Regions from separate parts of the Pseudoalteromonas sp. PSi26 genome, predicted to be linked through region 2. Evidence: predicted binding sites of a transcription regulator. Region 2 holds the regulator's gene; the other holds the start of a gene.
The links. Region 2 encodes LexA, which represses DNA repair genes until DNA is damaged. Its sites were predicted from a motif close to TACTGTATNNNNATACAGTA; they were not measured.

Region 1: a site for LexA is predicted at 4,625-4,644, ahead of uvrD (DNA helicase II). Genes of this name have one in related genera too.

Annotation. Positions count from the first base shown of each region.
Region 1 covers NZ_JBHNYT010000011.1:3,299-11,371, reverse strand. The annotation lists gene ACFI34_RS12610 (trimeric intracellular cation channel family protein) at 1-59, opposite strand, end outside; tRNA gene ACFI34_RS12605 (tRNA-Met) at 396-472, opposite strand; tRNA gene ACFI34_RS12600 (tRNA-Met) at 536-612, opposite strand; tRNA gene ACFI34_RS12595 (tRNA-Met) at 692-768, opposite strand; gene cysQ (3'(2'),5'-bisphosphate nucleotidase CysQ) at 905-1,708, opposite strand; gene nudE (ADP compounds hydrolase NudE) at 1,701-2,273, opposite strand; gene yrfG (GMP/IMP nucleotidase) at 2,336-2,983, shown strand; gene ACFI34_RS12575 (dUTP diphosphatase) at 2,980-3,603, opposite strand; gene ACFI34_RS12570 (YacL family protein) at 3,685-4,053, opposite strand; gene ACFI34_RS12565 (hypothetical protein) at 4,170-4,394, opposite strand; gene uvrD (DNA helicase II) at 4,709-6,874, shown strand; gene ACFI34_RS12555 (tRNA(Met) cytidine acetyltransferase TmcA domain-containing protein) at 6,852-8,073, shown strand, end outside.
Region 2 covers NZ_JBHNYT010000015.1:27,473-35,545, reverse strand. The annotation lists gene ACFI34_RS15120 (cytochrome c oxidase assembly protein) at 1-449, opposite strand, end outside; gene ctaD (cytochrome c oxidase subunit I) at 449-2,041, opposite strand; gene coxB (cytochrome c oxidase subunit II) at 2,041-3,183, opposite strand; gene lexA (transcriptional repressor LexA) at 3,600-4,217, opposite strand; gene ACFI34_RS15100 (PaaI family thioesterase) at 4,394-4,837, shown strand; gene ACFI34_RS15095 (hypothetical protein) at 4,839-5,219, opposite strand; gene ACFI34_RS15090 (hypothetical protein) at 5,466-6,164, shown strand; gene ACFI34_RS15085 (endonuclease) at 6,227-6,880, shown strand; gene ACFI34_RS15080 (S41 family peptidase) at 7,029-8,073, shown strand, end outside.

The sequences.
Region 1 (8,073 bases), on a different contig from region 2:
CCTGAAATAGCAAACACAGCAATGCCGATTAAATCAAACCAGTGGTAAAGTTCTGTCATGTAAAAGTGCGCTTAAAAATATTTCAGCCGTTTTAACATACCCAGCACGGGGTGTTAAGTAATAAAAAACTTAAAATGATTAGTATAAGTAAATGGGGTAAATGTAATCACAGCTTTGTTATTAGGTATCACTGAATTTCAGGCATAAAAAAACACGCTTTTAGCGTGTTGCTTTATATAGTGCTTTTATTTCAGTGGTTGCGGGAGCCGGATTTTAATAGATGGCCTTTGCTGGCTAATGAAGAGCTGAGACCGACGAGCTACTCATTTCACTGAATTTCAGGCATAAAAAAACACGCTTTAGGCGTGTTGCTTTAATAGTGCTTTTTATTTCAGTGGTTGCGGGAGCCGGATTTGAACCGACGACCTTCGGGTTATGAGCCCGACGAGCTACCAGGCTGCTCCATCCCGCGCCTGAAATATGCATACTTATTTAACGTTGCTTACATTACAACGTGGCGTCCAATTTAAAAAATTGGTTGCGGGAGCCGGATTTGAACCGACGACCTTCGGGTTATGAGCCCGACGAGCTACCAGGCTGCTCCATCCCGCGCCTGTATATTTAAAGTCTATCGACTACTTAATTTTATCTCTTAAGTTAGAGTTTACAGTAACCAAGTTTTATAAAAAATTGGTTGCGGGAGCCGGATTTGAACCGACGACCTTCGGGTTATGAGCCCGACGAGCTACCAGGCTGCTCCATCCCGCGCCTGTAATTTCTTTAAAACATTTTCGTAATATTTACGAGCCTGCCTTGAAGAGAGCGCTACTATATAGGAATAAACTTAGAATGCAAGGTTTTAACTACCTAAAACTGTTCAAGTGAACAAAAAGCAATCAAAACTCTATTCTATACTCGCTCTTTGGTGAGGAGTAATCATTTTTTGAAACTCCCAATCAGGGTGGCCCATTACAATAAAGTCTGGGTTTTCAGTGCTCTCACGTTGGTTATAGGTTAAAGGGTTAAACTCTGCATCAGTAATGCAGCCGCCCGCTTCTTCTACAATAACTTGTGAAGCCCCTGTATCCCACTCACCCGTTGGGCCTATTCTTAAAAAGCAGTCCGCTTTACCCTCAGCAACAATACATGCTTTTAACGAGCACGAACCAACTGCAATAGTTGTAAATTGGCTATTTAAGTATTGACTCACCGACTCAATTTTCTGACGGCGACTTACCGCTAGTGTTAAACTTTCAGGCGGAGCTACGTATATTCGTGTGTCGCTCTTTTCTTCACGCTTAAAAGCACCATTTTTAGCACTCGCAAAATACGTAATACCTTTTGACGGCCAATGAATTACACCCAACACAGGGTGGTTATTTTCAATAAGCGCAATATTTACCGCAAAATCACCACTTTCTAAAATAAATTCACCTGTGCCATCCATGGGATCAAGTAACCAATAACGCTGCCAATCTTGCCTATCGGCTAATGCAGGAATAGGTGTTTCTTCCGACATAATAGGAATATCGGGCGCAAGTGCCTTTAAGCCTGCAACAAGCACATCATTTGCAGCTAAATCGGCTTTAGTTACTGGTGTGTGGTCTGACTTTTCTTGTTGGCCAATATCATCTTTTTTGTATATAGCCATAATGGCATCGCCTGCACGTTCGGCTAATTCAATACAAGGTTCTAATAAATTATTCATCGGCAGCTCCAGATGCTAAGTACTTATCTAATAATAGCAAAGCGGCAACACTTCGTGCTTCGGTAAAATCAACTTGCTCTAATAATGACTGCCATTGCGTTAATGGCCACTTAACAACAACTAAAGGCTCAGGCTCATCGCCAAGGAGCGTTTGCGGATATAATTGCTTAGCAAATAAAATGTGCATAGTGGCATTAAAATAACTGGGTGCCATGGTCACTGTTTTTAATGGTTTAAAAAAGTCTGCGCCAAAACCTACTTCTTCTTTAAGTTCTCTATTAGCAGCTTGCTCTGGCGTTTCGCCTGGGTCGATAAGTCCTTTAGGAAAACCTAGCTGGTAGTCATTGGTGCCCGCGCAATACTCACGCACTAGCAGCATTTCGTTATCGGCCGTTATAGGCACAATCATTACAGCGCCCCTGCCACCACCTCGAATACGTTCATACTGACGCTCTTCGTCATTCGAAAATTTAAGCTCTAAAGATTCCACAGTAAATAGGCGACTTTTAGCGACAACATTATTACTTAGGATTTGAGGAGGTGTTGGATGCTTTTTCTGTGTCATTGGCGTTAATTTGCTATCATGGCAGTTGTGCTTAATCATAAACTTTTCACAGGGAAAAGCCCATGCTAAATTGGTCAAAAATCGATACCGTTTTACTTGATATGGACGGAACACTTCTCGATTTACATTATGACAGCCATTTTTGGTTAACTGTTCTTCCACAACAACATGCCTTAGCCAAAAATATAAGCTTAAGCGAAGCAAAAAAAGATATTTTTAAACGCTACCAAGCTGTAAGTGGCCAAATTGAGTGGTACTGCTTAGATTATTGGGAAGATCAGCTTCAATTACCAATTATGGATTTAAAACGAGAAACACAGCACCTTATAAAAGTTCGTGACGACGTGCCCTATTTTTTAACGGAGCTAAAAAAAGCAGGAAAAGAGCTTATATTGCTTACCAACGCACATCCAGAAAACGTCATGATGAAATTTGAACACACCGCAATCGATAATTATTTAGATGGTGTTGTGTCGACGCATGAATATGGCGTCAGCAAAGAGCAGCAAAGTTTATGGCACCAAGTACAAAACGATTTAGGGTTTAACAAAACACGCACTTTGTTTGTTGACGACAGCGTAGCTGTATTAAATGCCGCAAAAGAATACGGCATTGGACACTTACTTGCGGTTGCCAACCCCGACAGCCAGCAACCACACAACGAAATAGCCGATTACTTAAATGTAACCGACTACCGTACTATTATTTAGCTTTTTGGGTAACGTGCCTCAAGGCCTTGGTAAACTAACTTTGCAAAGTCTGCATGTTCGGTATCAAGGCTTTTGACCACTTCAACCAAGTGTTCGTTATCTTCTTGGCCGTTCCATACTTTAATGTAGCTACCATCTTGATAACCATGGTCTTGGCGGAAAAAATTTAAGGTGTTTTTACCGACGTAACCACGGTATAAATCGTCAATATCCATGCCCATTTGTGCCATACAACCGGCAAATGCTGCTGCATTAAACGCTTTATCTGCAACTGCAGATGCCGCAAGTATTTCTAACGTTTGTTTAAAGTCATCAGCTTGCTGTACTTGGCTCAACTCACTTTCTAATTGCTTTGCTAAATCTTGATAGCTTGTTTTACCGTCAATACGTAGCGACAAACCAAAGTGAAAAATATCAACTAATTCTAAAATAACTTGCTCGGTATCGGGTGTTTGTTTTTTCCACCACTTCCAGCCATGGTGATCTAGCATTTCGGCACACTCAACCCAAATAGCGCGATACCATTCAAACCCTTGTGTAAACCATTGCTCATGCACTTTTGTATTCATGGCGTTTTGCATTTCTAGCATGACTACTAGCTTATTTAAATTGGCAGACATATCAATTCCTGTCGTTTTTAGTTGTTTTAATAATACAGAGAAAGCGCTGTTTTTGCATTTGCTATGTCTGTTTTAATTATTTTATCGATTACTGGTAAACTCACACCACGACTCGATTAAGTCAATAAAGTCTTCAAAACCACAACCACTGCTTAAGTCGTTTTCTTCAAGCATTAAATCGTCATCTTGGTAGGCAATTAAGTCTTCGCTGTCTTGGTGCAGTGCATGCGCTTCAAATAAGGCTTCATCTTTAGATAAAATTAAATCTATTTCTTGGCCTTTTAAAGTCACAGGCTCAAAACTCGTTTTTACCGACGCAATAAGTGCTTGCACCATAGCCACTTTGTCTTTGCCAATTTCTTCGTTTAACCAACGGCCAATGATTGCATGCTCGCTGCTTATTTTAATGCGCAGCCCACTAATAGGGTCGCGAATAAATTGATATTCCATAGGGTTTGCCTGTAACTCTTTAATTGCGTAATTATATACGTAAACGCCCGCAAACCACAGGACATATAAAGCAAAATAGCGCCACATGGGCGCCATTTTATTCAGCTCTAAAGCTGTTAACTTCGCGATCTATAACGCGCGGCGTCAATAATTGACCATAAGTAAATAATAGGCACTAATACAAAACCAACGAGTACATATATAAGTGCATAACTTATGACAATGGCTAGTGCAAAAAATATAGCAGCTAAAATACGCCCTTGTACTAGTTGCCCTAAACCAGGAAAAAATATATTACACAACGCAGCAATTACATTACCGCCAGACCCTTGATCAGCCATACTCACCTCTGTAGTTAATTAATTTTAAATTTTAGTTATCTACTTACTATCACACTTTATGCCAATTTATTAAAGCTTAAAAATCAGTTAGTTAAATTACGACTCACTAATTGCTTTGGTATTTTTTACTAAATATAGGTCAATTTGATTATTTTTATTATTAATTTTAGTTACTTATCCATACCAAAAAAACTATCCTGCCAATTGGTTTTAGAGGCAATTTTTATAATAGCTGTTCATAAAAACAGTATTTTATTTAGCCTAACAAAAACACCTGTTATACTGCCCTCAATATTGATTAAAAAGGCGTAACGATGGACGTTTCAGAATTACTCGACGGCTTAAATGACAAACAACGCGATGCCGTTGCAGCCCCATTACAAAACATGCTGGTATTGGCAGGTGCTGGGTCTGGTAAAACACGAGTGTTGGTTCATCGTATTGCGTGGCTTATGCAGGTTGAGCAAGCCTCTGCTTATAGTATTTTTGCGGTAACCTTTACCAATAAAGCAGCGAAAGAAATGCGCACACGTGTTGAAGAAACCTTAAAAGCACCCGTCGGTGGCATGTGGATTGGTACTTTCCATGGTTTATCACATCGAATTTTACGCGCTCATCACCGTGAAGCTAACTTACCAGAAGCCTTTCAAATATTAGACTCTGATGACCAACTTCGTATGATTAAGCGCTTATTAAAATCAATGAATATTGATGATAAAAAGTGGCCAGCTAAACAGTTTGGCTGGTACATCAGCGCTAAAAAAGACGAGGCACTTCGTCCTAAAGATATTCAAGCGTATGACATAAACGAGCAAATGATGTTGCGTGTATATGCCGCCTATCAGGAAGCCTGTGACAGGGCTGGTTTGGTCGATTTTGCTGAAATACTGCTACGCAGCTATGAAGTATTAAAAAATAACCCGACGTTACTTCGCCACTACCAACAGCGCTTTGCGCACATGCTAGTAGACGAGTTCCAAGATACCAATACCATTCAATACGCATGGTTAAAGCTGCTTGCTGGTGATACACAAAGCATTATGATTGTAGGCGACGATGACCAAAGTATTTACGGTTGGCGCGGCGCTAAAATAGAAAACATTAAACGCTTTTTAACTGATTTTGATGCCGAAACCATTCGTCTTGAGCAAAACTACCGCTCAACCGCAACCATTCTAAAAGCATCTAATGCGCTAATTAAAAATAACTCAGAGCGCATGGGGAAAAGCTTATGGACCGACGGTAACGACGGCGAACCTATTTCTATTTATGCCGCATTTAACGAATTAGACGAAGCCCGCTTTGTAAGTAGCAAATTACGCAGCTGGCTAAATGCCGGAAATGCATTGCAAGACGCTGCTATTTTGTACCGTAGTAACGCGCAATCTCGTGTACTTGAAGAAGCGATGCTACAAGAAGGCTTAAAATACCGTATTTACGGTGGTATGCGATTCTTCGAGCGTCAAGAAATTAAAGATGCGCTATCGTACTTACGCTTAGTAGGTAATCGCCAAGACGACGCCGCATTTGAGCGTGTAATTAATACTCCTGCTCGCGGTATTGGCGATAAAACATTAAGTCATATACGTGATTGTGCTCGTGCTGAGTCACTTCCGCTTTGGTACGCAGCTAAAGCTATTGTTGAACAACAGCACTTATCAGGCCGAGCAGCTGGCGCTGTAACAAAGTTTGTAGAGCTTGTTGAGCACATTGAAGACAAAATTAGCGATCTCACTTTACAAGAACAAGCTAAATACACAATTCAAACCTCTGGCCTTATGGCTATGTATCAAGCTGAAAAAGGCGAAAAAGGCCGAGCTCGTGTAGAAAACTTAGAAGAGCTTATAAGTGCCTGCGATCAGTACGAACTCCCTGAAGAAGAAGAGTTTAGCTCACCCCTGCAAGGCTTTTTAGCCTATACCTCGCTTGAATCTGGCGAAGGACAAGCCGACGAACACGAAGACGCGGTACAAATGATGACGCTTCACTCAGCTAAAGGCTTAGAATTCCCGCTTGTATTTATGGTGGGCGTAGAAGAAGGCATGTTTCCATCGCAGCAAAGTAATGAAGAGTCTGGCCGCCTCGAAGAAGAACGTCGCCTTTGTTACGTCGGCATGACTCGTGCTATGGATAAGTTATACATTAGCCACGCCGAAAGCCGCCGCCTTTATGGACAAGAGAAATACCATAGTCCTTCACGTTTTTTACGCGAAATTCCTGAAGACTGCGTTGAAGAAATTCGTATCAAAACGCAAGTTTCGCGACCACCGGCAGCAGGTCGCTTTAGTGCATCAGTAAGCCATGCCGCCTTTGAAAACAGCGGCTTTAACTTAGGTCAACGTGTACTGCATGCCAAGTTTGGTATTGGCACGGTACTTAACTATGAAGGTAGCGGCGCTCAATCGCGCGTACAGGTAAACTTTGATGACTTAGGCAGCAAATGGTTAGTAACGGCTTATGCACGATTACAAGCTGTATAAAGCTTACATAAACACGTTAGAAAAAACACTGGTTGGCGCTTATCATCGCCAACTTGTGCTTATTACTGGCAGTACCGCTTGGTGCTACAAGCTGTTAGGTGAATTACTTCAAACTGAAAACACACTCGTCGTTTCTAAAAATACCACATTAAATAACGCGCAGTGGCCTAATCGTACTCATCAGATTTTAGGGCAAGAATATTCACACGCCGTATACGATGGCTTTAGTGGCTTACACCCTGATATATTGGCAGCCATTGCAGGTACAGTAAAAGCAGGCGGTATTTTATATTTACTGCTACCAGAATTAAGCGAGCTTTCAACTTGGCCAGATCCTGCGCTAAGCACAGTGCAGTCTTACGGGTACAAAGTAAACTATAGTTTTTTTAATGAACGCATTGCCCGCGTTATACAATCGTTACCCGCTTTTCATTTCAGTGAATTACATGGCTGTACACGTAATATCATCAGCGAAAGCTCTACCAATAAAATAGATTTTGAACCGCAACAGCATTGTGTAGAAAATATAATTAGAGTGGCTCATGGTCGCGCTAATCGCCCTTTACTTATTAATGCCGATAGAGGCCGTGGTAAATCTGCAGCGCTTGGACTTGCTGCTGCAAAACTTATAGATAAAAAAATACTAATTTGCAGCACACAATTTAAAGCCACTCATAGTAGCTTTAAACACTTAAGCAATGAGTTAAACATCCCCTTCGATAGTAAAAGTAAGCAGCTTGCCAATTTACAGTACATTGCTCCAGACTCATTATTAAGCTCGTTGCCAGAGTGTGATTTATTACTTGTTGACGAGGCAGCTGCAATACCTGTTCCCTTGTTGTTCAAAATGCTTAAGCATTATCCGCGTATTGTATTTGCAAGCACTTTAGTAGGCTATGAGGGCAATGGTAGGGGTTATACAATTAGGTTTAGTCAGTATGTTAAAGCAAAGTACAAAGCCGCTAATATTGTCACACTTGATGCACCGTTAAGGTTTGCAAAAGCAGACCCGTTAGAGCGCTATATACGCACTTTACTCGCACTCGAAGCACAGTACGAAGAAATACAAAGCAATGGCTTAAATAAGCTAGTCCACAGTGAAATTACTCAACAACAACTCACAAACAACGAGCCGTTACTTGAGCAGGTTATTGCATTACTTTCCTTAGCACATTATCAAAGTAGCGTTAATGATTTAC
Region 2 (8,073 bases):
GCTGTATCAACATAAAAAAGCAATTTAAATTCGAGCTCTTCTCCCGCTTTTAGGGGTTGTTGATCAAAGCAAAAGCAGGCCATTTTGTGTAAATATTTTGCCGCTTTGCCTGGTGAAACAGACGGTACTGCCTGCATAACTTTATCGAGTTCACTACTATTTTTTGCGCTAAAAACGACTTCTCGCATTTCTCCGGGTTTTACAACCACACTGTACTCTTTTGATTTCACTTCAAAAGGTGCACCACTTTGCGCATGGGTAGTAAAACTCACGCTGACGTCCCTTGTTTGCTGAACCATAGTACTTTGTTGTGCTTGCTCTAACGATGGCTTCCCATTAAGCCCTGTTAAATCACAAAACACGTCGTATAACGGTACTAACGCAAACGCAAACGCAAACATACCTATGCTGATAAGTATTAAGCGCTTAAGAAGTGGTGCATGTGTCATTACTTAATTTCCGGTGGTGTTGAAAAAGTGTGGTATGGCGCAGGGGATTCAACTTCCCACTCTAAACCTTCTGCACCATCCCAAACTTTAGCAGGGACTTTTTCGCCACCTCTGGCACATTTAAAAACAACCACCACAAACAACAGTTGAGATAAACCAAATGCAAAGCCACCAATACTTATAATTGCGTTGAAGTCTGCAAATTGCAGTGCATAGTCCGGAATACGACGAGGCATACCAGCTAACCCCACAAAATGCATTGGGAAAAACAGCACATTTACACTGACTAACGACAACCAAAAGTGCCATTTAGCCAACGTGATATTAAACATATTGCCGGTCCATTTGGGCAGCCAGTAATAAGCACCAGCCATGATAGAAAATACTGCTCCAGTCACTAATACATAATGAAAATGAGCCACTACAAAATAAGTATCGTGGTATTGAAAGTCGGCGGGGGTAATAGCAAGCATCAACCCTGAAAAACCACCTAATGTAAACAACACTATAAAGGCAATGCTGAACATCATAGGGACTTCAAAGCTAATCGAACCGCGCCACATGGTGGCTACCCAATTAAATACTTTCACGCCGGTAGGTACCGATATCAGCATTGTGGAGTACATAAAAAATAGCTCTGCAGCTACCGGCATACCGGTGGTAAACATGTGATGCGCCCACACAATAAAGCTTAGCAGTGCTATAGATGACGTGGCATAAACCATAGATGCATAACCAAATAGCTTTTTACGCGAAAAAGTAGGCACTATAGTTGAAATGATACCAAAGGCTGGCAAAATCATGATGTAAACTTCGGGGTGGCCAAAAAACCAAAATATATGCTGGAACATCACCGGATCGCCACCACCGGCAGCGTCAAAAAAGCTAGTCGCAAAATATTTATCGGTTAAAACCATGGTCACCGCCCCTGCCAAAACGGGCATAACAGCAATGAGCAAAAATGCCGTTATTAGCCATGTCCATACAAACAGAGGGAGTTTCATCCACGTCATACCAGGAGCGCGTAAGTTAACTATAGTAACCACCACGTTAATAGCCCCCATAATCGAGCTAATGCCCATTATGTGCACAGCAAATACAAACAAGGCAGTATTGTCGTTACTGTATGTGGTTGAAAGCGGAGCATAGAAGGTCCAGCCAAAAGCAGGACCCCCTCCAGGCATAAATAAAGACGCAAGCAAAATTAAAAATGCGAAAGGTAAAATCCAAAAACTCCAGTTATTCATTCTAGGTAATGCCATATCTGGCGCACCTATCATTAACGGTATCATCCAATTGGCTAATCCCGTAAAGGCAGGCATAACGGCGCCAAACACCATTATTAAACCGTGAACTGTAGTCATTTGATTAAAAAAGTGGGGATCGACCAACTGCAACCCAGGCTGAAATAGTTCGGCCCTGATCACCATAGCCATGGCGCCACCAATTAAAAACATGGTCAGCGAAAATATTAAATATAAGCTACCAATATCTTTATGATTTGTTGTATAAAGCCAGCGTTTAAAGCCTTTAGCTGGATGATGAGCATGATGCGCTTCATTGGCGTTTGGTTGTTCTGCTATGCTACTCATTAGTTAGCCTCCGCGTCGGCATCAAGTGCTGCTTGAATCTCACTAGGCTGAATAACATCACCGGTATCGTTACCCCATGCATTGCGCTTGTAAGTAATAACCGCAGCCAATTGTTTTATAGATAACTGCTTGGCAAATGATTGCATTGCCGTACCTGGGCTCCCATGAATAAGTATGTCTATATGACCTTTTATATCGCCAAGTACAATTGGGCTGCCTTTTAGAGCCGGAAATACGCCCGGTAGCCCTAACCCCGTAGGTTGATGACATGCTGCACAACTTGCCATGTATACTTGAGCGCCCAGCTCCATTAGCTCTTCTTTAGGTAATGTTTGATCAAGTAAAGCTGCATCAGCTAAAGCTGCTTGTTGCTTAGCTTGTTTAGCATCGGCAAGCCATACTTTAAAATCAGCCTCAGATTTAGCCTCAACTACAACAGGCATAAACCCGTGGTCTTTACCGCACAGCTCGGCACACTGACCTCGGTAAATACCTTCTTCGTTTATGTTGGTCCATGTTTCGTTAATAAAGCCTGGATTGGCGTCTTTTTTAACGGCAAAGTCTGGTACCCACCAAGAGTGGATAACATCATCTGAGGTCATTAAAAAACGAATTTTTTGATTAATTGGTAGTACGAGGGGTTTGTCTACCTCAAGTAAATAATTTGGGTTTTTATCAGCTAAATTAGTTATTTCATCCTGAGGAGTTGCAAGCATTGAGTAAAACTCTACATCTTCTCCCATGTATTCATAATGCCATTTCCACTGTGAACCTGTAACTTTAATTGTTAAGTCGGCTTTACTGGCATCTTCCATAGCGATTAAGGTTTTTGTAGCAGGCACTGCCATAGCAATTAAAATAACAAATGGAATGGCTGTCCAAAGAATTTCTACTTTGGTGCTTTCGTGGAATTGAGCGGGAACCGCTCCTTTAGATTTGCGATGATGAATGAGTGCCCAAAGCATAATGGCAAACACTATTATCCCAATCACACAACATATAAAAAATATGGTCATGTGTAATTCGTAAACATTTTCACTTATATCTGTAACGCCTTTACGCATATTAAATTGGCTATTTGCCAAGGCTAACTGCGGAAAAGCACACAATATAAGCCACAAGGTACAACTAAGTTTACCCATGTGACGACTCCTTTGATGCTGTTGCTAGTGCAAAGCGAAGAGGCATACGGCTTAAACGCCAATTCGTTATTTTTATTTTTTTATTAATGCCGTTTTATTTATAAAAATTGGCATTCACTGCGCTAGCAACAAATTTATTGTGTGTGCTCAAAACTTAAAAGCGATGAGTATTGCCAGCGTCAGTTCATTAACAATTAGTTAATATTTAACCAGCATGCAAGTTTTTTGTATTAAAAACAAACAATAAATATGTAAAAAGTAGAGCGTTGATTTAGTTTAGCGTAGAAAAAAATGGCTCAAATCGAGAGGTAGTAAGGGCTAAGGATGAAATGAAAGAGTGTGAATAAAAAACAAATAAATTTAAAAAAATAAAAATACGCACCAAAATAGTGCGCTTTTCATAAAATAAGAAAAAACTACATCCAGTCCGCGTTACGAATAACACCCACTGCTAAGCCTTCAATGTTGAATGACTCAGTTTCGAGGTCGACCTTAATTGGTGCAAACTCGTCATTTTCGGCATGAAGTAATACCTGACGACCTGCCTTTTCAATACGTTTTACGGTTACATCGTCATCAACACGGGCAACCACAACTTGACCATTTTCAGCCACTTGTGTTTTATGCACAGCAAGTAAATCGCCATCCATAATGCCTATATCTTTCATACTCATACCATTTACGCGCAGTAGAAAGTCAGCAGCTGGTTTGAACATTAACGGGTCAATTTTACAGTGGCTTTCAACATGCTCTTGCGCCAAAATGGGTGAACCTGCTGCAACTCGGCCAATAAGCGGTAAACCCAATTGCTCCGGTTCCTCTTCTTCAACAAGTTGAATCCCTCGGCTTGCGCCTGGTTTCATTTTAATCACCCCTTTTTTGGCAAGGGCTTTTAAATGTTCTTCAGCGGCATTTGCACTTTTAAACCCTAACGTTTGTGCTATTTCGGCACGTGTAGGCGGCATACCAGTGTCTTTAATAAACACTTTAATTAATTCGAGTATTTGAGCTTGGCGTTTAGTTAATGGGCGCATACAACTGGTTTTCCATACAGTACATTTAACTGTGAGTATATACAGTTAAATAAAAATCGCAAATTTAAATTACCCGTTCAAATAGCCAAATTACTTTCTTACGTGTACATTTTAGGGGCTTTCTAATATAGCCTATAAAAATAGTAACTTGCTTCATTAAATTTAAAGGAATCTATATGAGTATTTGGCATCAACCCATTACATTAGCATTGTGTAAACAATTGGACGAAGGCATTAATGGTCAAGGTACCCTAATGAAAACCATGGGAATCGAAATAACAGAGATAGGCGATGATTACTTAGTCGCAACTATGCCTGCAATCCCTGCACATCATAATCCTATTGGCATGGTTCATGGCGGCGCTAACGTTGTACTGGCAGAAACGGTAGCCAGCTATGCTGCTAATTTTGTTGTCGATTTCACAAAATTTTACTGTGTTGGGCAAGAAATAAGTGCAAGCCATTTAAAGGCTTCTCGTAATGGTACATTAACGGCAACAGCACGCGCATTTCATATTGGAAAACGTAGTTCAGTTTGGGAAATAAAAATCACAAACAGCCGTAACGAACTGTGCTGCGTATCAAAAATGACCGCAGCAGTTGTTGAGCGAAAAGCGTAGGTTACTTCTCGAGAGGGTAAATTGTTATTTCCATACCCGCGCCAATAGCAGATATACGAAGTAGTGTATCTGCATGTAAAGCTTGATTAAAACACTTTGGCGATGTGCCTGACTCAAACCCTATATCAAACGTTCTACGTGAGCAGCTTAACCATTGCTTTAATGCATTGCGTGAACACGATTCAATAAGCTCACATATATGGTTTATTGCTTTGTCTGGTGATTTTACATCGCCAGCTACCTCAATACGTGCTAATTGACGGTATTCGTCTTTGTCATAATGTAAAATCGTTGCGACTTTTTTTAGATCGGCCACCAGAACACTAATATCTTGTTTTGACTCAAGCTCTAGATCTACATTTAAAAATTGAATTTCCGACATTGTCTCGTATTTATCCTCTAATGGTTACCATGCAAACTTTAACGCAGTTTTACCTTTATACCAAATCAACACCCTATAAATAGACGTTTTATATGGCAATACTCTTATTTTAGAGTGCTATTGCTGCTTACAATTGGCGCTATTGTGCTGAAACGCTATTTTAATGTATTAGTGCGACATTTTGTCGCACCCACCTTGCTCAACCATCGCGTAAAATGTCTTTTAAAAATAATATGATAAACACACATGAAAAAAATTTTTAAACCAGCACGTAAACTTCATAAATGGTTGGGCTATTTATTAGGAATACAAATACTAGCTTGGTTGCTTGGCGGTTTGGTTATGAGCGCCATCCCGCTTGAAAAAGTACATGGTAAACACCTAGCAACACGCACGCTAGCCAACCCTTTTAAAAGCCATGATTACGTCGCATCAATTGATGATATCGCAACCAAAGTAACCAATCCGATCAAAATAACCTTCACACATTTCTTATCCACCCCACTTATAACTGTAACCAGTAAAGACAACCAACAAAGCTTTAATGGCATTACTGGGCAACCATTTAAAGCGCCGAATAAACAGCAAATAATTGCTAATGCGCACGCACATTTACTTATTGATGCTCAACCCGAAAGTACCGCATTATTAGCTGTAGGACCACGAGAAAGCGGTTATAAAAAAAATGTATGGCAAGTACAATTTAACGATACATTTAGCACCACCCTCTATTTGTCATCAGATACAGGCAAAGTGATTACTGTGCGCAGTACACTGTGGCGAATTTTCGACTTTTTTTGGATGCTACATATTATGGATTACGATGAACGTGAAAACTTTAATAATCCTTTATTAATTAGCTTTGCAGCAACCAGTGTACTTTTTTGTTTAAGTGGTTTTTTGCTGCTATTGCAAAACATAAGGATTAAACGCAGTTTTAAATAAGTGTATGTTTGCCTGTTAACCCAGTAAACTAGGCGCTCCTGTAGTTCACGTATGTGATGGATATGACCCGATTGATTTTGGCCTTACTGGCTTGCTGTGTCTGTTTTTCGGTATCAAGTAAAGACTTTACTCGTTTCTCTACTGCTAAAAAGCACTTAATAAAAACACTACCGAACAATGCAAAAAGCCTGTATTGCGGTTGTGATATTAAAAAACAAGGTAAAAAACTAGTGCCAGATCCAACGGGTTGTGGCTATGTACCTCGTAATACATTTACCCGCTCAGGCAAAGTAAACCAGCGCGCCTTACGTATTGAATGGGAGCATATTGTATCGGCATGGGAGTTTGGGCATCAACTACAATGTTGGCAAAATGGTGGGCGTAAAAACTGCCGTAAAGTCAGCGAAAAATTTCGAAAAATGGAAGCTGACATAAACAACTTAGCCCCCGTAATTGGCGAAATAAACGCTGACCGTTCTAATTACCGCTTTGGCATGCTAGGTGAAGCCGCGACTCAATACGGCCAATGCGATGTAAAAGTAAACTTTAAGCAACGTGTTGTTGAGCCACCATTTTATGCCCGTAAACAAATTGCCGACGCCTATGCTTATATGCAAAAAACCTATGGTTTAAAAATTTCAAAACAACAACAAAAACTTTTTAATGCGTGGCAAAAGCAAGACCTAGCACTAAAAGATACTGTACAAAAAATGTAATGGTATATTCCCGCTAATATGCAAACATAAGATCCTGCCTTGCCGATAAAAAATGACACAATTATTTACATAAAGAAAAAGCAAAACGTTGAATAAATAATCAGGTGTTGTAGTATTTTAAACAACTTATTTACAGGAAGTACTGAATATGTTTAAAAACAACACACTATCGCTTGCAATCATCAGCGCGCTCTCAGTATTTGCTTTAACAGGTTGTGGTGGAGGCGGAGGTAGCAACACTACACCAGCGCCTGTCACGCCACCTACTAGTAACACACCGACATGGACTGCCGGTGTATTTGAACCTTCAGACGAACTTAAAAACTTTTGTGAAACACCGCGCACAGGTAGTGACCCGTTTAATAACAACCAACCATACCCAGACCAAGCTGGTTCAGCCTTATACGAAAAACTATGGCTTCGCTCATGGAGCGACGAAACATACCTGTGGTATGACGAAATAGCTGATAACGACCCTGAATCGTTCGATACCGTGGCTGAGTATTTTGCTCAACTGAAAACTGAAGAACTAACCGATTCAGGCGCTAAAAAAGATAACTTTCATTTTTCAGAACCCTCTGAAGATTACTTCCAAGAAGCACAATCGGGCGTTACCTCTGGTTATGGTATTAACTGGGCATTTATTGGAGATTCAGCCGATAGAATTTTACGTGTTGCTTACCTTGAAGATGACTCACCAGCAAGCCAAATTGGCTTTCAACGAGGCGATACCGTACTTGAAGTTGATGGCGTAAGTATTAATACCAATACCCAAGCAGGGATTGATACTTTAAACGAAGGCTTATTTAGCCCAACCAACGGTGATTCACATACAATCGTTGTCCGCAGTAACGACGGCACGGAAAAAACATTTAACGTCACAGCGGGAAACATTGAGCAAACGCCTGTTCAAAATGTAAAAACGATTGTAACAAGCAATAACACGCGCGTTGGTTATATGCAGTTTAATAGTCATATAGGTATTGCCCAAGAGGGCCTAATTGATGCAGTAAATAAATTTAGAACCGATAACGTAGACGAACTCGTTATTGATTTTAGATACAACGGCGGTGGTTTATTAGCGCTTTCTGCGCAGCTAGCGTACATGGTGGCAGGAAGTGCCAATGTACAAAACCGCTTTTACTATCAAACACAACAAAATGATAAACAGCCTGTTGATTCTCCATTTCCGT